One region of the Kitasatospora sp. NPDC056800 genome, then DNA from elsewhere that is predicted to be linked to it. Evidence: riboswitches for the same ligand, from Rfam matches in the RefSeq annotation. Region 1 holds a riboswitch; each other region holds the start of a gene.
What was found. Region 1 has a riboswitch for S-adenosylmethionine ahead of ACFRQN_RS24405 (IclR family transcriptional regulator). Riboswitches for the same ligand answer to the same signal wherever they lie in the genome.
Positions count from the first base shown of each region.

Region 1 (14,394 bases):
GGTCTGACGAGAGGGAAGCCGCGGAGGGGCTGAGGGACTTTGCCGCCTACATCACTGAAGGGCTCCGCGCGGACCTCCGGAAGTACCTCTTCCGGCTTCAAGAGGGCTGCTACCCAAAGAACTCCGGACCACTGCCTGAGCTCCGATAGGCAATGACGGCCTTGGGGAGACCGGCCAACGGTGCGAGGGCCAGTTGACGATCGCTGCGATCAGCGGCAGATCCAGTAGCTGTTTCGGGCCGGATGCCTGCGTCGCTGACCGGTCGGGCACGTCACAGCAATGGTGCCGTCCTCGTACGAGACTCGGTCGCCGACCGCGACGAATACCGACCCGTCCAGTTCGACCCGGAAGTCGGGGCGGAGCAGGAACTCGCTGACCAGCAGCATCCGCGGCACCGGGGTGACACCGTCGAAACTCACGCGCATGAGCCGAGCATCGCAGAGGGCACGGCGACATCTCCATGTGCCTACGGACGCTCAATAGCATCCCCTGGAAGGACGAACGGGTCCTCCGGTCCGAAACAGCCGTAGTCCTGCAACGGCATCGGATCGTCGAGCACGACCTGCCTGCGTTCGCCCGCAGGCGAAAGACCATCCGAACGATCAAAAGTCCGTTGGCCGGGAAGGCCGGCGAACGTGTTCGGCGCATCGGCTGCAAGGTGGCCGAACCGCTCCAGCAGGACGAACACAGCTTCATGGACATCGTTGACGATCTCGGACGCGGTCTCCTCGGTGACATCGGGAGACAGTTCGCGATACGCCTGGCGGGCCGAGGCGAGGAAGCGCTCGGGATCAACGATCACCACGTCCTGGCGCGTCCGAACGCTGATCGTCATACCCGCTGTCGGGACCGTCGGTTCATCCACCCCATCAACGTACTCGTTGCCACACCAGCAGTGACAGCCCCCGTCGCCCACCACGCACCTCGGCTCGTTCGCGTGCCATCAGAAACAGGTACTCACGTTGTCGCTCAACGACTTCGTCGGGCGAGACCGATGAGGGACCCTGTTGACCGGCAGAGCCAGTACAAGAGCCGATTCAGCGCCACGTAGTAGTGGAAACCGACCCATCCGTTCTCATTGTCGACGACCTGGGGTGCGCCGTCCCGGCATCCCCACCACCATGGGCGGTAGGGGATTCAGCCGGGCCTACCGTCCCACCCGCCGTGGTGACCTGTTCCTACACGTCATCGAACGCGGCTGCAGCGATCTCGCCCTCGTCGGCATGACCGGCCCTCTCGCCGGGCGCGTGGTCGTCGGCAACGCAGACGGCTTCTGGGGTCCGAACGTCTCCTCGGCCCCGGACTTTCTCGCCTGGTATGAGCGGTGGCTCGATCACATGGCTGCCGGACAGGACAACCGGGCTCCGGGGCTCACCTCGCCCCGGCTCCTCGCTCGTCGATTCGGCGGCGGCTAACGATTCGACGTAGGAAGTCGGGCCTGCCGACTTCCTACGTCGGGCGGTGGTCAGGGTGGGGTTGGGGGCCGGGGTGGCCGCGGAAGGTGGTGCGGTAGGTCTGGGGGGAGACGCCGATCGCGGCGTGGAGGTGCTGGCGGAGGGAGGCGCCGGTGGCGAAGCCGATCTCGGTGGCGATGCGGTCGACGGGGAGGTCGCTGGTCTCCAGCAGGTGGCGGGCGCGGTGGAGGCGTTGCTGAATCAGCCAGCGGCCCGGGCTGGTGCCGGTCTCGTCCTGGAAGCGGCGGGCGAAGGTGCGCGGGCTCATCCGGGCGTGGGCGGCCAGCTCGCGGAGGGCGAGCGGGCGGTCGAGGTGTTGGAGGGCCCAGGCCTGGGTGGCGGCGGTGCCGTTGGTGCCTTCCGGGGGCACCGGTTGTTCGATGTACTGGGCCTGGCCGCCCTCGCGCCAGGGCGGGACCACGCACTGGCGGGCGACCTGGTTGGCGACGGCGCTGCCGTGGTCGGAGCGCACCAGGTGCAGGCAGACGTCGAGGCCGGAGGCGGCGCCCGCCGAGGTGAGGATGTCGCCGTCGTCGACGAAGAGCACGTCGGCGTCCAGGGCGACCCGGGGGTACATCCGGCGGAAGGCCGGTGCCAGGGCCCAGTGGGTGGTGGCGGGGCGGCCGTCGAGGAGGCCGGCGGCGGCCAGCGCGAACGCGCCGGTGCAGATGGAGACGATGCGGGTGCCGGGGCGGATCCGGGCGAGGGCCGCGCGCTCGGGCTCCGGCAGGTCGGCGGTGGCGCGGTGCAGGGCGTACGGCGGGATGACGACGGTGTCGGCGCTCTCCAGGGCCTCGGGCCCGTGCCCGACGGTGATGGTGAAGTCGGCGCTGGTCGCGACCGTCCGGTCCTCCGTCGCCGCGCACGTCACCACCTCGTACGCGCCCGGCACCCCGGGGAAGACCCGGTTAGGGATGCCCAGCTCGAAGGGGTAGACGCCGTCGAGGGCGAGGACGACGACGCGGTGCGGCGGCCGGGCGCCGGGGCCGCCAGAACCGAGGGGACCACAGGGTTCCATCGCAGGCATGGCACGATTCTATCGGTCTTTGGCAATCTTGCCATTTCGCTGGTCAGGGGCGCGGCCGCAGGCTGGATCCATGACCACGAACTCCACGAGCACGAACACGATGCGGGCCATCACCCAGACCGCCCTCGGCACCCCGGACGTCCTCCACGAGGCCGAGGTCGAGCGGCCCGTGCCCGGCGTCGGCCAGGTCCTCGTCGCCGTCCACGCCGCCGGGGTCAACCCCACCGACTGGAAGCACCGCGACCGCGGCTACTTCCTCGGGCAGCCGCCGTTCACGCTCGGCTGGGACGTCTCCGGCACCGTCGAGGCGGTCGGTGTCGGCGTCTCGCTCTTCACCCCGGGCGACGAGGTCTTCGGCATGCTGCCCTACCCGTACGGCGCCGGCGCGCACGCCGAGTACGCCGTGGGCCCCGCCCGGGCCTTCGTGCCCAAGCCCCCCGTACTGAGCCACGTCGAGGCCGGAGCGCTCCCGCTGGTGGCGCTCACCGCCTGGCAGGCCCTCGTCGACACGGCGGGGCTGCGGCCGGGGCAGCGGGTCCTGGTGCACGCGGCGGCCGGAGGCGTCGGGCACGTCGCCGTGCAGATCGCCAAGGCGCGCGGCGCGTACGTCATCGGTACGGCGTCCGCCGCCAAGCACGATTTCGTCCGGGGCCTGGGCGCGGACGAGGTCATCGACTACCGGACGGCCGACTTCGTGACGGAGGCCCGCGACATCGACGTGGTCCTCGACCCGCTCGGCGGCGACGACCGGCTGCGCTCCCTGGAGACCCTCCGGCCCGGCGGCGTCCTGGTGTCGATCCTGCCCCAGGGGATCGACGAGGTGGCCGAGCGCGCCGCCGAGCTGGGCGTGACGGCGAAGGCCCTGCTGGTCGAGCACGACCGGGCGGGCATGGCCGCGATCGCCGCTCTCGTCGAAGCCGGGCAGCTGCGCCCGCACGTCTCCGCCACCTACCCGCTCGCGGAGGCCGCGAAGGCCCACGCCGAGGGCGAGACCGGCCGGGTCACGGGCAAGCTGGTCCTCACCGTCCGCCCGTAGCGGCCTAGCGGCTACCTGGACCCCGGGAGCAGCAGGCGCTCGGGAAGCGAACAGACCGGGGCAGATTCAGACCGAATCGGGCAGGGTGGGACGATACCTGCCATGCCTAGCAAGTCTCCATCGGTCCGGGACGCCGACGCCCCGCCCGACCCGCTCTGCCGTCTCCTGCTCGACCTGGGCGAAGCCCTGCTGGGCGGCGGCCTGCCCGTCCATGAGGTCGAGGACGAACTCCGCGTACTGGGGCGGGCGTTGGGCGCCCCGGAGGTCCAGGTCGCCGCGCTGACCAACGGGCTGTTCGTGGCTCTGGACCCGGACGGCGCCACCAGGTTCCAGCCGCTCGGCGGCACCCTGCGGTTCGAGCAGACGGCCGACGTCCTCGACCTGGTGCACCGGCTGCGGGCGGGCGAACTCGACGGGCCGCGGGCGCGCGCCGAGCTGGACCGGATCCGGCGGGCGCCCGCCCGCTGGCCCGCGTGGGTGGCTGACTTCGGGGCGCTGCCGGTCGGGGTCGGGGTCTGCATCTTCCTGCAGCCGGTGGTGGCGAACGTGCTGGCCGCCGGGCTCGGCTCGCTGATCGTGGTGGGCCTGACCGTGCTCGCCCGGCGGCGGCCGCACCTGCGGCCGCTGCTGCCCGTCACGGCCGGGTTCCTGGTCGCACTGCTGGTCCTGGCGCTCGCGCGGGCCTCGCTGCTGGACGGGCCGCTGCGGACGATCGTGGCCACCCTGGCGATCCTGCTGCCGGGCGGGCTGCTGGTCACCGGGCTGTCCGAGATCGCCGCCGGCGCCGCCAACGCGGGCACCGCCCGGCTGGTCTCCGGCGCCGTGCAGCTGACGCTGTTCCTCGCCGGGGTGGCCGCGGCCGCGACCGCGATCGGCATGCCGTCCACCGCGCTGGCCAACGTGCAGGTGGCCAAGCCGAGCTGGTGGGTGATCGCGCTGGGGCTGGCGATCGCGGTGGCCGGGGTGGTGGTCAACGTCCACACCCCGCCCTCGGCCATCCCGTGGATCGTCGCGGTGATCGCGGTGAGTGTCACCGCCCAGGTGGCGGTGGGGTCGGTGCACGGCGCGGCGATCGGCGGCCTGGCCGGTGCCGTGGCCGCCGCGGTCGCGGCCACCCTGGTGCACTGGCTGCCGGGCGGTCCGCTCTGGCAGGTGCTCTACCTCCCGGCGTTCTGGATCGTCGTGCCGGGCTCCTTCGGTCTGCTGAACACCGCGCAGATCGAGGTCGGCAACGGGGCGCAGTCGCTGCTGGCGGCCGTCTCGGCGGTCTTCGGGGTGTCGATCGGCACACTGATCGGCGCGGTGATCAGCCGGATCCCCCGCCCCAGCCTCACCGGCCTGCCGCACCGGGCCTGAGCCGGTCGGAACCAGGCACGAGCCGGGCCCGAGCCAAGCCGGACCCGGGACCGGTAGGGGCCGGAACCGGGCCCCGGGGCGCGCGGAGGTGCGCCCCGGAGCCTGGAGTCTCGGAACCCGAGGTTCGGAACCCGTGACCAGGGAACCCCGGAACCTCGGAATCCGAGAGCCTCGGAACCCCCGTCAGGGCTGGCGCAGGGCCTCGGTGAGCCGGTGGGCCGCCTCGACGACGGCCTGGGAGAGCTGGGCGCCGGGGTGGCGGCTGAGCCGTTCGATCGGCCCGGAGACCGTGACGGCGGCCACCACCCGGTTGGACTGGCCGCGGACGGGCGCGGCCACGGAGGCGACCCCGACCTCGCGCTCGCCGACGGACTGGGCCCAGCCGCGGCGCCGCACGCCGCTCAGCGCGGTGGCGGTGAAGCGGGCCCCTTGCAGGCCGCGGTGGAGGCGCTCGGGTTCCTCCCAGGCGAGCAGGATCTGGGCGGCGGAGCCGACCTTCATGGGGAGGGTGACCCCCACCGGAACGGTGTCGCGCAGGCCGGTGAGCCGCTCGGCGGCGGCCACGCAGATGCGGACCTCGCCCTGCCGCCGGTAGAGCTGGGCGCTCTCGCCGGTGGCGTCCCGCAGCTGGGCGAGGACCGAGCCGGCCGCGGCCAGCAGCCGGTCCTCACCGGCGGCCGCCGAGAGCTCGCCGAGGCGGGGGCCGAGCATGAACCGGCCCTGCACGTCCCGGCTGACCAGGCGGTGGTGTTCGAGTGCGACGGCCAGCCGGTGGGCGGTGGGCCGCGCCATGCCGGTGGCCGCGACGAGGCCGCCCAGGGTGGCGGGCCCGGCCTCCAGAGTGCCGAGGATCGAGGTGACCTTGTCGAGCACGCCGACGCCGCTCGTGTTCTCCATGGGATGGGTACTCCAGTCTCAAGGCCCGGGAGCAGCGGGTCCGCGCTGCTCACGGCGGCTCCTGGCGGGGAGCCGGGGGGTGTGGTCAGCGAGGACAGGCCGGAGAAGTCGGCCGATTGCCTGCGCCGGGCACGAGACGGGTACGCGAAAGGACCGGGGCGGGAAGCGCCCGGGCGAAGGACAGCACAGAGAGCACCGTGTCTCCTCATCTTTCCCGCGCCACAGTGGCGACAGGCCGGAGTTGGCACTGCCCCCGCCAACACGGCGCGTACTTCGGACGCCGGGTCGAACGGGGAGTTGCCGGGGCTTCGTAGGGCCGGTCCCTCCACCCCTCTGGATGATTCGCCAGGAACGATACAAGACATCCGGGGCGGGTCGGCAAGTCCCCCCACCCTCGACCCGCCCTCGGCCACGCCCCGCGGGGCCGGTTCAGCGGTGGCGCGGCCCCGACAGGCCGGTGCACGGGGCCCCGTCCGGGCTGCCGGGGAGGGTCGCGTCCCAGGCGTGGAGGGCGGCGAGGGCGGCGGTGCGCTCGCGGTCCGTGGGCCGGGTGCCCTCGGGGCCGAGCAGGTAGTCGGCGACCGGGGTGAGCAGCAGGGTGGCGTCGCCGGCCGGGAGCAGCAGCGCCTCGTCCCACTGGTGCCGGATGACGGTGCGGCGCAGCAGCGTGCCGTGGCGCGGCGAGGTGCCGTGGCACGGCGGGGTGCCGGCAGAGGTCCGGCGGCGGAGTTCGGGGGCGACCTCGGCCTCCAGGACGGTGCGGACGTCCCGCAGGGCGCCGAGCGGCACGTGCTCGGCGGCGAGGTCGAGGAGGGCGGCGGCCTCCGGGGCGAGCCGGTAGGCGGCGACCACCGCGGCGGTCTCGACGGGCTCGTAGGGCTGCCCGGCGAGCCGGGCCACGTCGATCACGTCGCCCGCGAGGAAGGTGCGCCCGAGCCCTTCCTCGGCGAGGGCGATCAGGCATTCGACGTGGTCGTCGGCGGCCAGGTAGGGGCGGACCGGGACGGTGGCGAGGTCGCCGGGGAGCGCGGCGGTCGCGACCCGCACCTGGTACCACGGGTCGAGCAGCGGGTCCCCGGCCGGCCAGCGCAGGGTGACGGCGGTGTGCCGGGGGCGCTCGCCGAGCAGGGTGACCTCCACGGACTCCACCGGGTGGTCGGTGACCAGCCGGTTGACGGCCTGCCAGAGCGAGGCCTCGGTGGGGCTGACGAGGCTGAGCTCGGCCAGCGGCCGGGGCAGGTCGGGCGGGTAGTAGCCGGCCAGCGGCAGGTCGCGGATGGGGCGGACCCCGGTGGCGTCGGCGAGGTCGCGGGCGACCCGGGCGTAACACTCGACCCGGTCGCGGGCGCGCCGCAGCTCGTCCCGGGCGTGCGCGCCCATCCGGACGTCCTCCCGGGCGAGCGCGGCGAGCACCAGGTACGGGAGGTGGCGCTCGCCCCGGGCGCGGTGGAGCAGTTCGACGGGTCCGTCGGCCGGGTCGACGTCGAGCAGGCGGTGGAGCAGGTCGGTATCCAGGCCGCCCTGCCGGTCCGTGGCCCGGTCGGTGCTCAGGTCCGTGCTCAACGCCGTACTCGGTTCCGCGTTCGGATCCGCTTTCCGGCCGGTGCTCAGGTCGCTGTTCCGGTCCGTGTTCATGGGCGTCCGCCTCCGAGAGCCGTGGGGGTCGCCGGTCGGCGGTCGGGCGACCGGGGACGTGGCGGGTCCGGCGGTGAGGGGCCGGGCCGACTGCGGGCGCCACATCACCGATTGTGGCGACGGCCGATCAACACCGGATCACCACCGGGTCGACGATCTCTCGACATCCCGCCAGGTCCCGTGGGTTGATAGGGACTCACCAATTCGGGGGTGGCACGTGCGGGCGGGGGCGAGCACATGAAGCGGGCAGGTGCAGGAATGGATGATTTCCGGTTCTCGGTGCTGGGCTTGATGCGGGCGCAGCGCGGCGCGACCGTACTGAAGGTGGGCAGCCCCCAGCAGCAGGCGATGCTGGCGGTGCTGCTGCTCCGGCCCGGCCACGGCGCGAGCGCCACCGACCTGATCGACGCCCTGTGGGGCGAGGAGCCGCCGGGCACCGCGATGACGACGGTGCGCACCTACGCCTGGCGGTGGCGCAAGGTCCTGCACGGCGAGGCGCCGGACGCGCCGACCGTGCTGACCTCGGTCGGGGACGGCTACCGGCTGGTGCTGCCCAAGCACGCGGTGGACGCGGCGCAGGCGGAGGAGCTGGCGGCGCAGGCCGAGCGCACGGCGGCCGCCGGGGAGCCGCAGCAGGCGCGCGACCTGCTGAACCAGGCGCTGGAGCTGTGGCAGGGCGAGCCGCTGGCCGGCATCCCCGGGCCGTTCGCGCAGCGGCAGCGCCAACGGCTCCAGGAGCTGCGGCTGACCCTGCTGGAGGAGCGGATCGCCCTGGACCTGGCGCTGGGGCGCTACTCCCGGTGCATCCCGGAGCTGACCTCGCTGACCACCGAGCACCCGCTGCACGAGCGGGCGTACGGGCTGCTGATGCGGGCGCTGTACCAGGCCGGGCGGCAGGCGGACGCGCTGGCGGTGTTCCGGGGCGCGCGTCAGCTGTTCCTGGCCGAACTGGGGGTGGCGCCCGGGGCGGAGCTGGACCTGCTGCACCAGCGGATCCTGGAGGGGGACCCGTCGCTCGCCGCCCCGGCACCCTCCGTCGCGCTCGTCCCCGCCGCGCTCGTCCCGGGCCCGGCCGCCGCCGGTCCGGCGGAGCCGGCCGCGCCCGGGGCCGAGGCACCGGACCCGCCCTCCGGACCGGCGGCACCGAACGCTCCCGCCACCGCACCGGCCGGGAACACCGCCCCGGCCGGGAGCAGCACACCGACCCCCAGACCGGCCCAACTGCCGCCCGACGCGGCCGACTTCACCGGCCGATCGGTCCTGGTCGAACGGCTGGGCAAGGCTCTCGGCGGGGTGCACGGAGGGGCGCACGGAGGGGCGCCCGACAGAAACCCCGGCGCACCGGGCCAGCAGGCGCTGGTGATCGCGACCGTGGTCGGCATGGGCGGGGTCGGCAAGACCGCGCTGGCCCTGCACGTCGCCCACCGGGTGCGCGAGGCCTACCCGGACGGGCAGCTCTACGTCGACCTGCGGGGCGCCGACGCCACCCCGGCCGATCCGGAGGCGGTGCTCAGCGGCTTCCTGGTGGCGCTCGGCGTGCCGGCCGACGCGGTGCCGGAGGGGCTGGACGCCCGCTCGGCGCTGTTCCGCTCGGCGGTGGACGGCCGGCGGCTGCTGCTGGTGCTCGACAACGTCCACGACACCGCGCAGATCAGACCGTTGCTGCCGGGCACCGTCGGCTGCGCCGTGCTCACCACCAGCCGGACCCGGCTGTCCGGCCTGCCCGCGACCGTCCAGGCCGACCTCGGCGTCTTCGAGCCCGAGGAGGCGCTGGAGCTGCTGGGCCGCACCATCGGCGCCGAGCGGCTGGCCGCCGAGGCGCAGGCCGCCCGGGAGCTGCTGCTCGTCTGCGGCCACCTCCCGCTCGCGGTCCGGATCGTGGCGGCCCGGCTGGCGGCCCGGCCGAGCTGGACGGTGCAGACGCTGGGCCGCCGGCTGGCGGTCGAGCGGCGGCGGATCGACGAGCTGCGGATCGGCGACCTGGAGGTGGCGGCGGCCTTCGAGCTGAGCTACCGCCAGTTGACGCCCGCCCAGGCCCGGGCGTTCCGGCTGGCCGCCTCGGTGGACGGGCCGGACCTCGGGCTGCAGGCCGCGGCCGCCCTGCTGGACCTGGACGAGTACGACGCCGAGGACCTGCTGGAGGCCCTGGTGGACGTGGCGATGATGGAGTCGCCCTTCCCCGGCCGCTACCGCTTCCACGACCTGCTGCGCGCGTTCGCCCGGCGCCGTCCGGACGATCCCGGCGCGGCCGTCGCGGCCCGTGACCGGATGCTGGACCACCTGCTGGCCACCGCGTGCTCGGCCTTCCAGCACGCCGTCCCCGGGGATCCGGCGGCCGGCGCGCTCGGGCCGGCCCGTAGCGCGGGCGTCCCGCTGGACGGCCCGGACGGGGCGCGGGCCTGGGCCGAGGCGGAGGGTTCCGGGGCGATCGCGCTGGCCGCGCAGGTGGCGGGCTGGAGCGTCGCGGACGACACCGACGGCCCGACCGGCGGGCCTTCCGACGGCCCGGCACCGGACCCCTCCGACGGACCGACCACGGACCCGCTGCGCGCCGCGATCGACCTGCTGATCGCGCTCACGCCGTTCGTCCTCGCCCCGCCCAGCCGCCAGCTGGCCACCACCGCGGAGGCCCTGGCCGCCGCCGCGGTCCACCGCGCCGACCACCGGGCAGCTGGTCGGGCGCACTTCCTGCGCGGCAACGTCGCCCTGGCCGCCACCCGGCTGGAGGAGGCGGAGGCGGCCTCCCGGCTGGCGGTGGCCGCCTCCCGCGCGGCGGGCGACACGGTGATCCTGCGCCAGGCGCTGAACGACCTCGGCCTGGTCTGCCAGTTCCTCAGCCGCTACGACGAGGCCGTCGGGCACTACGACGAGGCACTGCTGCTGGCCCGCGAACTCGGCCACCGCTCCGGGGCGCTGGTGACGACGGTGAACGCGGCGCTGGCCCGGGTGCGCAGCGGGCGGGCCGCCGAGGCGGTGCCGATCTGCCACGAGGCGCTGGCCGAGCTGCGGACCCGGAACGACGATCCGGGCCGGGCGTACACGCTGTACGTGCTGGGGCTGGCACTGCACGGGCTGGGGCGGCACGAGGAGGCGGTCACCTGGTTCGGCGAGTGCCTGGCGGTGGCCTCGGCGTCCGGTCTGCGGGCCCGGGCCGGGCACGCCCGCTACCGGATGGCGGACAGTCTGCGCTCGCTCGGCCGGACGGAGGAGGCGCTGGAGCACGCCGGGCAGGCGCTGGAGCTGTGCGAGGAGCTGGGTGCCGAGCGGGACCAGGGCCACGCGCTGCTGGTGCTGGGCCGGACGCTGGCCGACCTCGGGCGGGAGGCCGAGGCGTACGGACGGCTGCGGGAGGCGCACCGGATCTTCGTCCGGCTGGGGCTGCCGGAGGCGGCGGAGGTGGCGGGGCTGCTGCCCCGGGCCGAGGGTCCGGATCCGTCGACCCCGTCGGGCCGGGCGGTCCGGCGGGCCGCCGACCGGCTCTCCTCGGGCTGCTGAGGAATCGATCCTGCTGGCGGTTCCGGTGTGCTCAGGAACCGATGTGCTCAGGAACCGATGTGTTCAGGAGCCGGTGTGCTCAGGAGCCGGTGCTGTTCCAGTCGCCGTTGCCGCCGGTCGGGGTGGGGGTCGGGGTGGGCGTCGGCGTCGCGCCGCCGCCGCTCACCACCGTCGCCACCCCGGCGTCGGCCGCCGCCCCGGCGACCGTCACCGAGAGGCCGGCGCCCAGGGCGACGGTCACCCCGAGGCCGACCGTGAACAGCCGGAGGCGGGTGCGGATGGTGGTGGCCGGACGCTGCGTCATCTCTGGTACTCCTCGGCTCGCTTCCCTGCTGGGAAGGGGTTCCGTCGTGGTGTGGCACCAGTCTGGCCGGGAGCGTTCAACGGTCGATCTACAGTCGAGCACCGGTGATCACCAATGATCACCGGTGCTCGGTGGGCCGCCCGCTCAGGCCGCCCGCTCAGGCCGTCGCGCGGATCTCCAGGGTGCAGCACTTCACGCTGCCGCCGCCCTTGAGCAGCTCGCTGAGGTCCATCCCGATCGGCCGGAAGCCGCGCTCGCGCAGTCGCGAGGCCAGTCCCACGGCCGCCTCCGGCAGCACCACGTGCAGGCCGTCGCTGATCGCGTTGAGGCCGAACACCTCCGCGTCGGCCCGGTCCGCCAGCAGCGCGTCCGGGAACAGCCGCCGCAGCACGGCACGGCTGCCGGCCGAGAAGGCCTCCGGGTTGTACATGATCTCGTCGCCGTCCAGCACGGCGAGGGCGGTGTCCAGGTGGTAGAAGCGCGGGTCGACCAGCTCCAGGCCGACCACCGGGCGGCCGAAGAACTCCTGCGCCTCCGCGTGTCCGTCGGCCACGCTGCGGAAGCCCCGCCCGGCCAGCACGTAGCTCGCGGTCGTCAGCAGGTCCCCCTCGCCCTCGTTGACGTACTCCGGGTCGCGGGTCTCGAAGCCCCGCGCACGGAACCACTCCAGGTAGGCCGGGCCCTCGGCGGCCCGCTCGGTGTTGCGGAAGCGCGCCCCGAGCACCCTGCCGTCCACCACGGTGGCGCCGTTGGCCGCGTAGACCATGTCGGGCAGGCCGGGCAGCGGGTCGATCAGGTCGACCCGGTGGCCGAGCTCGCCGTACAGGGCGTGCAGCCGCTCCCACTGGGCGACGGCCAGGTCGGTGTCCACCGGCTTCGCCGGGTCCATCCAGGGGTTGATCGCGTAGGTGACGTCGAAGTGGGTCGGACGGCACATCAGGTAGTGGCGCGGGCGGGCGGTGCGGGCCATCGGAAGCTCCTCGGAAGTCGGGTACGGGCGGCAGGGGCGTCACGGGCGGTACGGGCGGTGCGAGCGGTGCAGGCGGGGGCCGGTCAGGCCGTGGGGGCCGGCGGCCGGGTCGGGAAGTCGCGCAGGCCGCGCAGCGGGCTGGCCAGCAGCACCGCGCCCGCCGACAGCAGCACGCCCGCCATCAGCCAGATCGTGCTGCGGGCGCCGATCGCCTCGCCGAGGTAGCCGCCGAGCAGGGCGCCCACCGGGATCGCGCTGTAGTTGAGGGTCGCGGAGCTGGCCCGGATCCGGCCGATCATCGCGGGCGGGCAGTAGCCCTGGGAGAAGCTGCCGGCGAGGACGTTGCCCGCCACCACCCCGCAGACCGCGACCGCCCAGGCGAGCGCGCTGACCACCAGCGGCAGCCGGTCGCCCGCCAGCGGCAGCAGCAGGATGAAGGGCGCGACCACCAGTTCGCAGACCAGCAGCCCACGGGCGCTGCCCAGCTTGCGGGCGACCCGTCCGGCCAGCATCGCGCCGGCCAGTCCGCCGACGCTCACCAGCGCGAACACCCCGCCCACCGCGCCCGGTTCGAGCCCCACACTGCGCACCAGGAAGACCGTCTGCACCGCCTGGATGCCGTTCAGCCCCAGGTTGCCGACCGCCGCGAAGCAGGCGAACGTCCGCAGGTACGGGTCGCGCAGCAGGAACCGGACGCCCTCGCCGATCTCGCGCGGGATGCCGCGCCGCTCGGACACCGGCGGGGGGCGCTCCTCCGTCCTGATCCGCCGCAGGAACACCGCCGACACCAGGTAGGTGAGCGAGTCCGCGAACATCCCGCTGGCGGCGCCGAACGCCTGGGAGAGCAGACCGGCCGCGCCAGGGCCGGCGATCTCGGCCGCCGAGGCGCCGGAGCGCAGCTTGACGTTGGCCTCCAGCAGGTCGGCCTTGCCGACCAGGGTGGGCAGCACCGCGCCGTAGGCGGTGGAGAAGAACACCTTCACCGCCCCGGTCAGCAGGGCCACCACCACCAGGTGGGCCAGCGACAGCACCCCCAGCCAACTGGCCACCGGCACGCTGCCGAAGAGGAGGAGCAGCAGCAGGTCGCAGACCAGCATCACCCGCAGCCGGGGCCAGCGGTCCACCCAGGCGCCGGCCAGCAGGCCGAGGAACAGCCAGGGCAGCCAGGCGGCCGCGTTGATCACGCCCACCGCGAGGGGGCTGGCGCCCAGGGTGACCACGGCCACCAGGGACAGCGCCACGCTCCCGACGGCCGTGCCGAAGTTGCTGGTGGTCTCACCGATCCAGAGCCGGCGGAAGTCCCCGTGGGCCCACAGGCCCCACCTGCTGCGCGGCCGGTCCGGCGGTGCCGGTGACTCGATCGGGACGGTGGTGGTCATCGCGGCTCACGCTCCGGACTTCTCGGTGTTCTGGGACTTCTCGGCGTTGTCGGTGGTGCCGGCGCTGTCGGTGGTGCCTGCGTTGCCGGTGGTGCCGGCGCTCTCGGGCCGCAGCTTGTCGGCGAGGACGGCGGCGATCCGGGCGAGCGGCTCCGGCCGGGCCAGGTCGCCGTGGCCGAACGGCAGCCGGTGGCCCTCGATCAGCCCGTCCAGGTGAGGCCGCCAGGCCTCCTCGTACGGCCAGTCGGCCGGCTTGCCGAGGGTGGCGCCGAAGAAGACGGCATCGCCCCGGTAGTGCTGGGGCTGGTGTTCGGCCATCAGTTTGCGGTGGCGGTCGAACACCTCGGGCAGGACGTGCGCGGCCTCGCCGAGCACCGCCGCCAGATCGGCCTGGCCGCTGCCGTCCGCCGGGTCGTAGCCCAGCGAGCGCAGCAACTCGTCCACCGTGTCGGCGGGTTCGGACGGCGGGGCGGCATCGGTGCGGACCGCCGGGCCGCCGTCCAGCAGGGCCAGCAGCCCGACCGGCGCGGCCTCGGCCTGGAGCCGGACGGCCATCTCCTGGGCGACCACCGCACCGAAGGACCAGCCCAGCAGGTGGTACGGGCCGGACGGGTGGACGGCTCGGATCTGCCGTACGTAGTCCTCGGCGATCTCGGCGACGCTGGCCGGCGCCCCGCCGCGCAGGCCGCGGGCCTGGAGGCCGTACACCGGCTGCCCCGGGTCGAGGTGGCGCAGCAGCCCGGAGTAGACCCAGCTGATGCCAGCCGCCGGGTGGACGCAGAACAGCGGGGGCCGGTCGCCGCCGGTGCGCAGGGGCAGCAGCACGTCCAGGGCGTCGGCC
Region 1 covers NZ_JBHUAL010000119.1:13,834-28,227, forward strand. The annotation lists gene ACFRQN_RS24370 (hypothetical protein) at 1-149, shown strand, start outside; gene ACFRQN_RS24375 (hypothetical protein) at 210-425, opposite strand; gene ACFRQN_RS24380 (hypothetical protein) at 467-865, opposite strand; partial or broken gene ACFRQN_RS24385 (SMI1/KNR4 family protein) at 1,125-1,415, shown strand; gene ACFRQN_RS24390 (GlxA family transcriptional regulator) at 1,450-2,472, opposite strand; gene ACFRQN_RS24395 (NADP-dependent oxidoreductase) at 2,552-3,517, shown strand; gene ACFRQN_RS24400 (threonine/serine exporter family protein) at 3,620-4,873, shown strand; gene ACFRQN_RS24405 (IclR family transcriptional regulator) at 5,057-5,770, opposite strand; SAM riboswitch class I at 5,973-6,114, opposite strand; gene ACFRQN_RS24410 (hypothetical protein) at 6,200-7,333, opposite strand; gene ACFRQN_RS24415 (BTAD domain-containing putative transcriptional regulator) at 7,664-10,900, shown strand; gene ACFRQN_RS24420 (hypothetical protein) at 10,980-11,204, opposite strand; gene ddaH (dimethylargininase) at 11,362-12,174, opposite strand; gene ACFRQN_RS24430 (MFS transporter) at 12,258-13,553, opposite strand; partial or broken gene ACFRQN_RS24435 (AMP-binding protein) at 13,560-14,394, opposite strand, start outside.

Region 2 (4,975 bases), on a different contig from region 1:
CTTCGACACCCGGCTGTCCGGGCTGATCGCCGGGGTGCTGGCCCGGCGGGGCGCCACCGCGCTGGTCTTCCGCGGCGACGACGGGCTGGACGAGCTGACCATCACCACCACCTCGCAGGTCTGGCTGGTGCGCGACGGGGTCGTCACCGAGTCCACCTTCGACCCGCGGGACGTGGGCATCGAGCTGGTCGGCATCGAGGCGTTGCGCGGGGCGGACGCCTCGTACAACGCCGAGGTCGCGCGGCGGCTGCTGGCCGGCGAGCACGGGCCGGTGCGGGACGCCGTCCTGCTGAACACGGCGGCGGCGCTGGTCGCGCTGGAACTGGGCGACGCGCCGCTCACCGAGCAGCTGGCGGCCGGCATGGAGCGGGCCGCGAAGGCGATCGACTCCGGTGCCGCGCAGGACCTGCTGCGGCGCTGGTCGGAGGCCACCAGCCGGGCCTGAGGCGGTAGTTGGGGAGCCCGTGCCGGTACGCCGGTGCGGGCTCCCGTGCTGTCCGGATGCTGGATGCCCGTTTGACCACCCGGTGGACCCGGCCTAGAGTCTTCGCCAGGTCATGAGTGACAGCGCGAAGCCCCAGCTGGCTGTCCGGCAACCCTCCGTCCGTGGCGGGGTGCCCTGGGTGAGGACCGGGTCGTCACGGCAAGCCGTCCGTGCGACAAGCGCGGACGCCCGACGACTAGCACTCCCGGGGTCCCTTGCCCCAGAAGGAGTGCATCCCCATGTCTCTGGCCACCGAAATCCGCACCCCGCTCGCCGTCCTCGGCGCCGACGTCCAGGTCCCGCTCGCCAGCGGTGAGAAGGTCGGCTACGCGGCGCTCGACTACGCGGCGAGCTCGCCGGCGCTCCAGCGGGTGTGGGACGACGTCGCCGCCTACGCGCCGTACTACGGCAGCGTCCACCGCGGGGCCGGGTACCTCTCCCAGCTGTCCACCGACCTGTTCGAGCAGAGCCGCCGCACCGTCGGCGAGTTCCTCGACCTGCGCGAGGGCGACCAGGTGGTCTTCACCCGGGCCACCACCGACTCGCTCAACCTGCTGGCCTCCGCCGTCCCGGCCGGCACCCGGGTGTTCGCCTTCGAGACCGAGCACCACGCCTCGCTGCTGCCCTGGGCGCACGCCGGACTGGACGTCACCTACCTGCGGGCGCCGCGCTCGCGGGCCGAGGCGGTGGCCGCGCTGGACGCCGCGCTCGCCGAGGCGCCCGAGGGCCCCAAGCTGCTCTGCGTCACCGGCGCCTCCAACGTGACCGGCGAGCTGTGGCCGGTCGCCGAGCTGACCGCGACCGCGCACCGGCACGGCGCCCGGGTGGTGCTGGACGCCGCCCAGCTGGCGCCGCACCACCGGGTCTCGGTGCGCGAGCTGGACGTCGACTGGATCGCCTTCTCCGGCCACAAGATCTACGCGCCGTTCGGCGCCGGGGTGCTGGCCGGCCGGGCGGACTGGCTGGACGCGGCCGAGCCGTACCTGGCCGGCGGCGGGGCGACCCGGACGGTGGCCCGGGAGGCCGACGGCTCGGTGGCCGTGCAGTGGCACACCGGCCCGGCCCGGCACGAGGCCGGCTCGCCGAACGTCATCGGCGCCTACGCGATCGCCTCGGCCTGCCGGGCGCTGACCGAGGCCGGCTTCGACGGGCTGGAGGCCCGCGAGCAGCAGCTGATCGCCCGGCTGACGGCCGGGCTGGCCGAGATCCCGCAGGTCAAGGTGCTGAACCTGTTCGGCGAGGGCTCCGCCCGGGTGGGCGTGCTGTCCTTCGTCGTCCGGGACTGGAACAGCTCGCACTTCTCCGCCGCGCTGTCCGCCGAGTACGGCATCGGGGTGCGCGACGGCCTGTTCTGCGCCCACCCGCTGGTGCGCACGCTGCTGGGCGACGAGGACGAGGCACCGTCCGAGTGTGGTGCGCCCGAGCCGTCGCTGCCGGGCGAGCGCAGCCTGAACGCGATCCGGGTGAGCTTCGGCGCCGGGACGCCGGACGAGCACGTCGACCGCTTCCTGACCGCCGTCCGGGAGCTGGTCACGGAGGGCGCGGCGTGGAACTACCGCAACGAGGGCGGGCGCTGCGTCGCCACCGTGCAGGTCGAGCGGGGCCGGCGCGCCGAGGGCTGACCGCTACTCGTCCAGGCCGAGGGCGAAGGCGGCCTCCAGGTCGTGCTGGGAGTAGGTGCGGAAGGCGATCTGGGTCTCGGTGTGGGCCACGCCCGGGACCTTGTTGAGCCGGCCCGGGATGACCTCGGCCAGGTCGTCGTGCCGGCGCACCCGCACCATCGCCACCAGGTTGTAGCCCCCCGTCACCGAGTAGACCTCGCTCACGCCGTCGATGGCGGCGATGGATTCGGCGATCTCCGGGATGCGGTCGACACTGGTCTTGATCAGGACGATGGCGGTGATCACAGTTCGGGCTCCTTTGTGGGGTGCCGCCAGCGTATCGGGCGTCAGCCCGGTCGTCGCGGGGGGTGGCGGACCACGGTGCAGGCGTAGAGGAACCCGGCCGAGAAGCCGATCACGTGGACCAGGTACGCCACCCCGGGGCCGGCCGCGTGCACCGACCACCACTGCAGGACGAACCAGAGGCCGAGCACCAGCCAGGCCGGGAAGCGCAGCGGCAGGAAGAACAGCAGCGGGACGAGGGTGGTCACCCGGGCCCGGGGGTGGAGGCGCAGGTAGGCCCCGAGGGCGGCGGCGATCGCCCCGGAGGCCCCGATGAGCACCCGGGTGGAGTTCGGCGAGTGCGCCTCGGCGAGCGCGAAGCCGTACGTGGTCAGGCTGCCGGCGGCCAGGTAGAAGACGGCGTACCGGGCCCGGCCCAGCCGCCGTTCGACGGTGGGGCCGAAGACCTGGAGGAAGAGCAGGTTCCCGAGCAGGTGCAGCCAGCCGGCGTGCAGGAAGAGCCCGGTGAGGACGGACAGCGCCGGGCGCTTGCCCGGGGTCGGGGCGGCCGGGCAGCCGGGGACCGGGTCGGGGGCCTCGGCGAGCTGTCCGGCGGTCAGCGGCCGTCCGGCCAGCACCTCGGCCGGGACGGCGCCCCAGCGCTGCTCGTACCGCTGCTCCGCGCAGACCCGGGCCTGGCCCGTGCCGTACAGCGGGTTGAGCCCCGCGGCCGGGCCGAGCAGGAAGACCAGGGTGTTGAGGGCGATCAGGGCGTAGCTGACCACGGGGGCGGTCGCCGCCGGGCGGCCGCCCCGGGCGGCGGTGTGGTCGGGGACCGCGAGCGCCATGCGGCCAAGCATCCCTCCGGGCGCCGCAGGTGACACGGCGGTTTACGGCAGGTGGACTAGCCCGGGTGTTCAGGCAACCGGTGGTCGCGACGGTTGCCCCAGGCAATAGGCTTGGGGCGGGCATTCCCGCCTCCCGCCGCCGACGCCGGGGCTCCGGGGGGAGCGCCTGCCCCACCCAGGGACCACCCGAGAGGACCCCCGATGACCGTCCCCGCTCTGACCGCCGAGACGCGCTGGCGCTGCACCCTGTGCGGCAACCTCACCCGCTTCGACGTGACCCGCACCGCGCGGGTGACCGAGTTCCTGCACTTCGACCTGGCCGGCGAGTCCAAGGTCGAGGAGACCGAGGTGCTGAGCGAGACCGTCGAGTCGGTGCGCTGCCGCTGGTGCAACGCGGTGGACCAGGTCGAGCTGGTGGCCCGTCCGGGCGCCGAGGAGACGCAGGCCCCCGCCGACCAGGGCTGATCCCCGCCGCGGCGGCGGGGTGGGTGCGCGGCGCACCCGCCCGCGCCGCACGGGACAATACAGAACAGGACGCACGGAGCGTGCCGACGGGGGCGGCCGCGGCCGTGCCCCGCTGGACCAGGATCGGAGCCGAGGACGTGGTGGACGCAGCGAAGGAGCCCGGCGCAGCCCAGGGGCTTCAGCCCGCTGCGGCCGAGGCCCCGGCCGAGGCTGCCGGGACGGCGGACGGCGCCTCCGGGTCCGCGGCGGAGCGTGCCGTCGAGAAGCTCGACCGGCCGCTGCCCGAGGGCGTGCGCCGTCGGGTGGTCGGCCTGGCCTCGGACGCGCTCGGCGGGGTGCCGCCGGCCGAGCTCCCGCAGAGCCTGCGTCAGTACGTCAAGTTCACCCCGGCGCGGCGGGCCAAGTACGCGGCCACCGCGCTGGCGGCGGCGCTGGAGGCGGAGCCGGCCTTCCGGGTGCGGATAGCGGAGCGGCTGCGCCTCGGGCAGCCGGACCTGGTGAAGGCGCTGGAGTCGGGCACCGTCCCGAGCGCGGCCGATCCGATGGACGTCGCGGCCGCCGCCTACCTGGTGCGTTCGACGGGCTGGAGCCGGCTGGTGGCCGAGGCCGGCGAGGAGGCCGAGCGGGCCGGTGCCGAGGACGCGGCCGCGGAGGCGGTCCGGCTGGTGGAGAAGCTGCAGGCCGAGCTGGCCGAGGTGCGGGCCTCCGCGCGGGCGGACGCGGACCGGCAGCGGGCCGAGTCCGACGGCGTCCGCAGAGAGGCCGAGTCGCTGCGCAAGAGGGTGCGGTCGCTGGAGAGCGACACCCGCCGGGCGCAGGCCGAGACCCGCCGGGTGGCCGGCGAGCTGGACGCGCTGAAGGCGCAGGCCGCGGCCGAGCGCGGCGCGGCCGAGAGCGAGGCGCGCCGGCTCCGGCACCGGGTCCTGGAGCTGGAGAACGCGGCCGAGCAGGGCCGCCGTTCGGCCCGCGAGGGGCGCAGCGTCGAGGACATGCGGCTGCGGCTGCTGCTGGACACCGTGCTGCAGTCGGCCCAGGGGCTCCAGCGGGAGCTGGCGCTGCCGGTCGCCCAGATCCGCCCGGCGGACCTGGTGGAGGCGGTGGTGCCGGGGGCGGCCTCGCCGCACGACGTGGCCCGGCGCGGGCTGGCCGAGGACGATCCGGCGCTGCTGGACCAGCTGCTGGCGATCCCCCAGGTGCACCTGGTGGTGGACGGCTACAACGTGACCAAGACCGGTTATCCGACGCTGCCGCTGGAGCAGCAGCGGATCCGGCTGCTGGGCGGGCTGGCGATGCTG
Region 2 covers NZ_JBHUAL010000007.1:8,371-13,345, reverse strand. The annotation lists gene trpD (anthranilate phosphoribosyltransferase) at 1-445, shown strand, start outside; SAM riboswitch class IV at 554-672, shown strand; gene ACFRQN_RS03040 (aminotransferase class V-fold PLP-dependent enzyme) at 724-2,106, shown strand; gene ACFRQN_RS03035 (Lrp/AsnC family transcriptional regulator) at 2,110-2,391, opposite strand; gene ACFRQN_RS03030 (rhomboid family intramembrane serine protease) at 2,433-3,215, opposite strand; gene ACFRQN_RS03025 (hypothetical protein) at 3,417-3,680, shown strand; gene ACFRQN_RS03020 (NYN domain-containing protein) at 3,821-4,975, shown strand, end outside.
Region 2: it holds a riboswitch for S-adenosylmethionine, as region 1 does, so the genes downstream of both, ACFRQN_RS03040 (aminotransferase class V-fold PLP-dependent enzyme) here and ACFRQN_RS24405 (IclR family transcriptional regulator) in region 1, are expected to answer to the same signal.

Region 3 (4,975 bases), on a different contig from region 1:
GACTTCGACGGGACGCTGGCGCCGATCGTGGCGGATCCGGGGCGGGCGCGGGCGCATCCGGGGGTGGTGGGGGTGTTGCGGCGGCTGGCGCCAGTGGTGGGGGGCGTCGTGGTGGTGACGGGGCGGCCGGCCGGGGTGGCGGTGGAGTACGGGGGGTTCGCGGACCTGCCGGGGGTGGTGGTGCTGGGGCACTACGGGGCCGAGCGGTGGGAGGGCGGGGAGCTCTCGGCGCCGGAGGTGCATCCGGGGGTGGCGCGGGTGCGGGCGGTGCTGCCGGGGGTGCTGGAGCGGGTGGGGGCGCCCGAGGGGACGTGGGTGGAGGACAAGGGGCGGTCGGTGGCCGTGCACACCCGGCGGACGGCGGCGCCGGAGGAGGCGTTGGAGCTGCTGCGGGCGCCGGTGGGGGAGCTGGCGGCCGGGCACGGGCTGGTGGTGGAGCCCGGGCGGCTGGTGCTGGAGCTGCGGCCGCCGGGGGTGGACAAGGGGGCGGCGCTGACCGGGTTCCTGCGCGAGCGGGGGGCGCGGTCGGTGCTCTACGCGGGGGACGACCTGGGGGACGTGGCGGCCTTCGCCGCGGTGGAGGAGCTGCGCGGCGAGGGCGTGGCCGGGGTGCTGGTCTGCGCCGGCGCGGTGGGGGACGCGCCGGTGCGGGAGCTGGCGGACCGGGCGGACCTGGTGGTCGCCGGGCCGGAGGGCGTGGTGGAGCTGTTGGGGGCCTTGGCGGACGCGCTCACAGCGCGTTGAGCTGGTCCAGGAACCACTGCTGCGGGGGGAGCGCGGTGGCCGCCGCCGCCAGGCGCTTGGTGCGGTCGGCGCGCTCCTCCGGGCTCATGGTGAGGCCGGCGTGGAGGGCCTCGGCGGTGGCGATGACGTCGTAGGGGTTGACGGTGAGGGCGTCGTCCTTGAGTTCGGCGTGGGCGCCGGCCTCGCGGGAGAGGACGAGGGCGCAGCCGTGGTCGGAGACCACCGGGACCTCCTTGGCGACCAGGTTCATGCCGTCGCGGATGGGGTTGACCAGGGCGACGTCGGCCAGCCGGTAGGCGGCGAGGGAGCGCGGGAAGTCGTCGTCGACGTGGAGGATCAGGGGCTGCCAGGCGGGGGTGGCGAACTCGGCGTCGATCTCCTCGGCCAGCCGTTGGACGGCGGCCGTGTAGGCGCGGTACTCGGCGAGGTCGGTGCGGGACGGGTAGGCGAAGGCGATGTGCACCACCCGGTCGTGCCACTCGGGGCGGGTGCGGAGCAGGTGCCGGTAGGCCTGGAGGCCGCGGACGATGTTCTTGCTCAGCTCGGTGCGGTCGACCCGGACGATGGTGCGGCGGTCGCCGACGGCCGCGCGGAGGGCGGCGAGGCGTTCGTCGACGTCGGGGCGGTGGGCGCGCTCGCGCAGGAAGTCGGCGTCGGCGCCGAGGGCGTGGACGCCGAGGCGCGTGGTGCGGCCGTCGACGGTGACGGTGAGCGCGTCGTGGTCGACGGTCGCGCCGAGGAGGTCCTCGCAGCAGGCGGCGAAGGCGCGGGCCCAGCGCTGGGTCAGGAAGCCGGCCCGGTCGGCACCGAGGATGCCGGTGAGGACGGCCCGGGCGACGTCGTCGGGCAGCATCCGGTAGTACTCGGGCGGGGCCCAGGGGGTGTGCGAGAAGTGGCCGATCCGCAGGTCGGGGCGGGCTTCGCGGAGCAGGGCCGGGACCAGGGAGAGGTGGTAGTCCTGGACGAGGACGGCGGCGTTCGGGGCGGCCTCGGCGGCGAGGGCTTCGGCGAAGGCCTCGTTGTAGGCCCGGTAGGCGGCCCATTCGGTGCGGAAGGCGGCGTCGAAGGAGGGCGCGGTGGGGGTCGCGTAGAGCAGGTGGTGGACGAACCAGAGGGTGGAGTTGGCGACGCCGTTGTAGGCGCGGGCGAAGGTCAGCGGGTCGATGTCCAGCATCCGTACGGCCTGGCCGCCGACCTCGTGGCCGGTCAGGTCGAGGCGGCCGTGGGGTGCCTCGGCGGCGGCCCTGCGGTCGGAGTCGTCGAGGGCGGCGCAGACCCAGACGGCGTTCGGGTCGTCGATGGCGGAGAGGCCGGAGACCAGGCCGCCGCCGCCGCGGCGCAGGGTCAGCGTGCCGTCGTCGGCGGTGCTGAAGGACACCGGTCCCCGGTTGGACGCCACCAGGACGGGGGCGGTGCCGGTCACGCTCGAACGGTTGGTCGTGAGATCGCCCATGGTTGGCATGTTGCCGTGGGGTCGGCGTGGCAAACCCGTGCGGCCCTAATGGCGGGCGGCGTACTCGGGGAGGGTGTGGATCGGGGGGCGTTCGAGGGCGGTCACCGGGTGGGTGTGGGCGGTGAAGGCGCGGGTCTCCGGGTCGCGGGTGAACTGGGTGAGGTGGGGGTGGACGAGGTCGGCGGAGGCCTTGAGGCGGTGGGTGCGGTCGAGGCGTTCCAGGGCGGTCCGGTAGATGGTGGCGGCCATCCGGCCGAGGGCCTGGCCGTCCTGGTGGCGGTGGTGCCGGACGCCGACGTCCACCTGGGCGAGGGCGTCCAGGCCGGCCAGCTCCAGGGCGTCGACCAGCAGGCCGAGTTCGACGCCGTAGCCGGTGGGGAAGGGCAGCCGTTCGAGCAGTGAGCGGCGGGCCGCGTACTCGCCGCCGAGCGGCTGGACGAAACCGGCGAGTTCCGGCCAGTGGAGGTTGAGCAGGGGGCGGGCGACGAGTTCGGTGACCCGGCCGCCGCCGGCGGGTAGGACGGCGCCCTCCGACTCCAGCGGGCGGTCGTACATGGCCTTGACCAGTTGGATGGACTCGTCGGTGAGCAGCGGGCCGACGATGCCGGAGACGAAGGCCGGGTCGAACTCGCGCAGGTCGGCGTCGACGAAGCAGACGATGTCGCCGTGGGTGACCAGCAGCGAGCGCCAGAGCACCTCGCCCTTGCCGGGGACGGCGGGCAGCCGGGGCAGGACGGCGTCGCGGTGCTCGACCCGGGCGCCGGCCTCGGCGGCGACGGCGGCGGTGGCGTCGGTGGAGCCGGAGTCGACGACGACGAGTTCGTCGACGAGCGGGAGGCGTTCCATCAGCTCGCGGCGGATGGTGCGGACGATGTCGCCGACGGTGGCCTCCTCGTCCAGGGCGGGGAGGACCACGCTGACCGTGCGACCGGTGCGCTCCTTGGCGTCGAGCAGGGTGCGGACCGGCCGGTCGGCCGCGCTCCAGGAGCGGCGGCGCAGCCAGGACGCCGCCTGCGGGAGGAGCGCGGGAGTCGGTTCGGCGGGCACGGAGATCTCCTCGGCGAGGTCGGTGGGACGGGTCATCTCGCTTGGCGGACGGTCCCGTTCAGGTTTGACGCCTTCGGATACAGTCTTCGTACAGCGGTCGGACCTTTGCACGCCGGGGTCTCCGTTGAGCACCACCACAATTTCACAAGCTCATCCAGAGGGACTGAGGGAACGGCCCGTTGACGTCCCGGCAACCTTCTCGCGCGGCTGTCTGTCGACAGGCCCCGGCGGGACAGGTGCCAATTCCGTCCCGTGTCGCGACCGCGCCACGGGGAAGATGAGGAGAGAGGCCTCGCCATCATGGCTATCGACACTGCCGCACCTGTTTCCGTCGACCTCGGCCCGGCCGCCGCGCTGTCCTGTCGCGAGTGCGGCACCCGCTTCCCGCTCGGCCCCAGCTTCGCGTGCCTGGAGTGCTTCGGCCCGCTGGAGATCGCCTACGAGTTCGGCAGCGAGGGCGCCGAGGAGCTGCGCAAGCGGATCGAGGCCGGTCCGGCCTCCATCTGGCGGTACGCGCCGCTGCTGCCGGTGCCGGCCGACGTGGCGTCCAAGCCGAACCTGAACCCGGGGTGGACCCCGCTGGTGAAGGCGGACAACCTGGGCCGGGAGCTCGGTTTCACCGCCCAGCTGCACGTCAAGGACGACTCCGGGAACCCGACGCACTCGTTCAAGGACCGGGTGGTCGCGTGTGCGATCGAGGCGGCCCGGGCGTTCGGCTACACCACGCTGTCCTGCTCCTCCACCGGCAACCTGGCCGGCGCGGTGGGTGCGGCGGCGGCCCGGGCCGGGTTCCGGTCCTGCGTGTTCATCCCGCACGACCTGGAGCAGGGCAAGGTCGTCATGGCCGGGGTGTACGGCGGCGAGCTGGTCGGCATCGAGGGCAACTACGACGACGTGAACCGCTTCTGCTCGGAGCTGATCGGCGACCCGGCCGGCGAGGGCTGGGGCTTCGTCAACGTGAACCTGCGGCCGTACTACGGCGAGGGCTCCAAGACGCTGGCGTACGAGATCTGCGAGCAGCTCGGCTGGCGGCTGCCGGAGCAGATCGTGATCCCGATCGCCTCGGGCTCGCAGCTGACGAAGATCGACAAGGGGCTCCAGGAGCTGATCAGGCTCGGCCTGGTCGAGGACCGGCCGTACAAGGTCTTCGGCGCCCAGGCGGAGGGCTGCTCGCCGGTGTCGGCCGCGTTCAAGGCCGGCCGGGACGTGATCAAGCCGGTGAAGCCGGACACCATCGCCAAGTCGCTGGCGATCGGCAACCCGGCCGACGGCCCGTACGTGCTGGATATCGCCCGCCGTACCGGTGGCGCGGTGGAGGACGTCACGGACGCCGAGGTCGTGGCGGCGATCCGGTTGCTGGCGCGGACCGAGGGGATCTTCGCCGAGACCGCGGGCGGGGTGACCGTCGGCGTGCTGAAGAAGCTGGTCGAGACCGGGCAGCTGGACCCGGCCAAGGAGACCGTCGCGATCAACACCGGCGACGGGCTGAAGACCCTGGACGCCGTCTCCGATTCCGGGATGACCGCCGTCATCCGCCCGACGCTGGACTCGTTCCGCGCCGCCGGCCTCGTGTCCGCCTGAACCACCCGATAGGCCCCGCCCCCGCTAGGAGAGTCATGAGCGCCACCGTCCGCATCCCCACCATCCTGCGCACCTACACCGACGGCGCCGCCGAGGTGACCGCCGAGGGTGCCACCCTGGCCGAGGTCGTCGCCGACCTGGAGAAGAACC
Region 3 covers NZ_JBHUAL010000335.1:259-5,233, reverse strand. The annotation lists gene otsB (trehalose-phosphatase) at 1-744, shown strand, start outside; gene ACFRQN_RS39605 (trehalose-6-phosphate synthase) at 731-2,197, opposite strand; gene ACFRQN_RS39600 (glucosyl-3-phosphoglycerate synthase) at 2,243-3,280, opposite strand; SAM riboswitch class I at 3,392-3,528, shown strand; gene thrC (threonine synthase) at 3,545-4,825, shown strand; gene ACFRQN_RS39590 (MoaD/ThiS family protein) at 4,861-4,975, shown strand, end outside.
Region 3: it holds a riboswitch for S-adenosylmethionine, as region 1 does, so the genes downstream of both, thrC (threonine synthase) here and ACFRQN_RS24405 (IclR family transcriptional regulator) in region 1, are expected to answer to the same signal.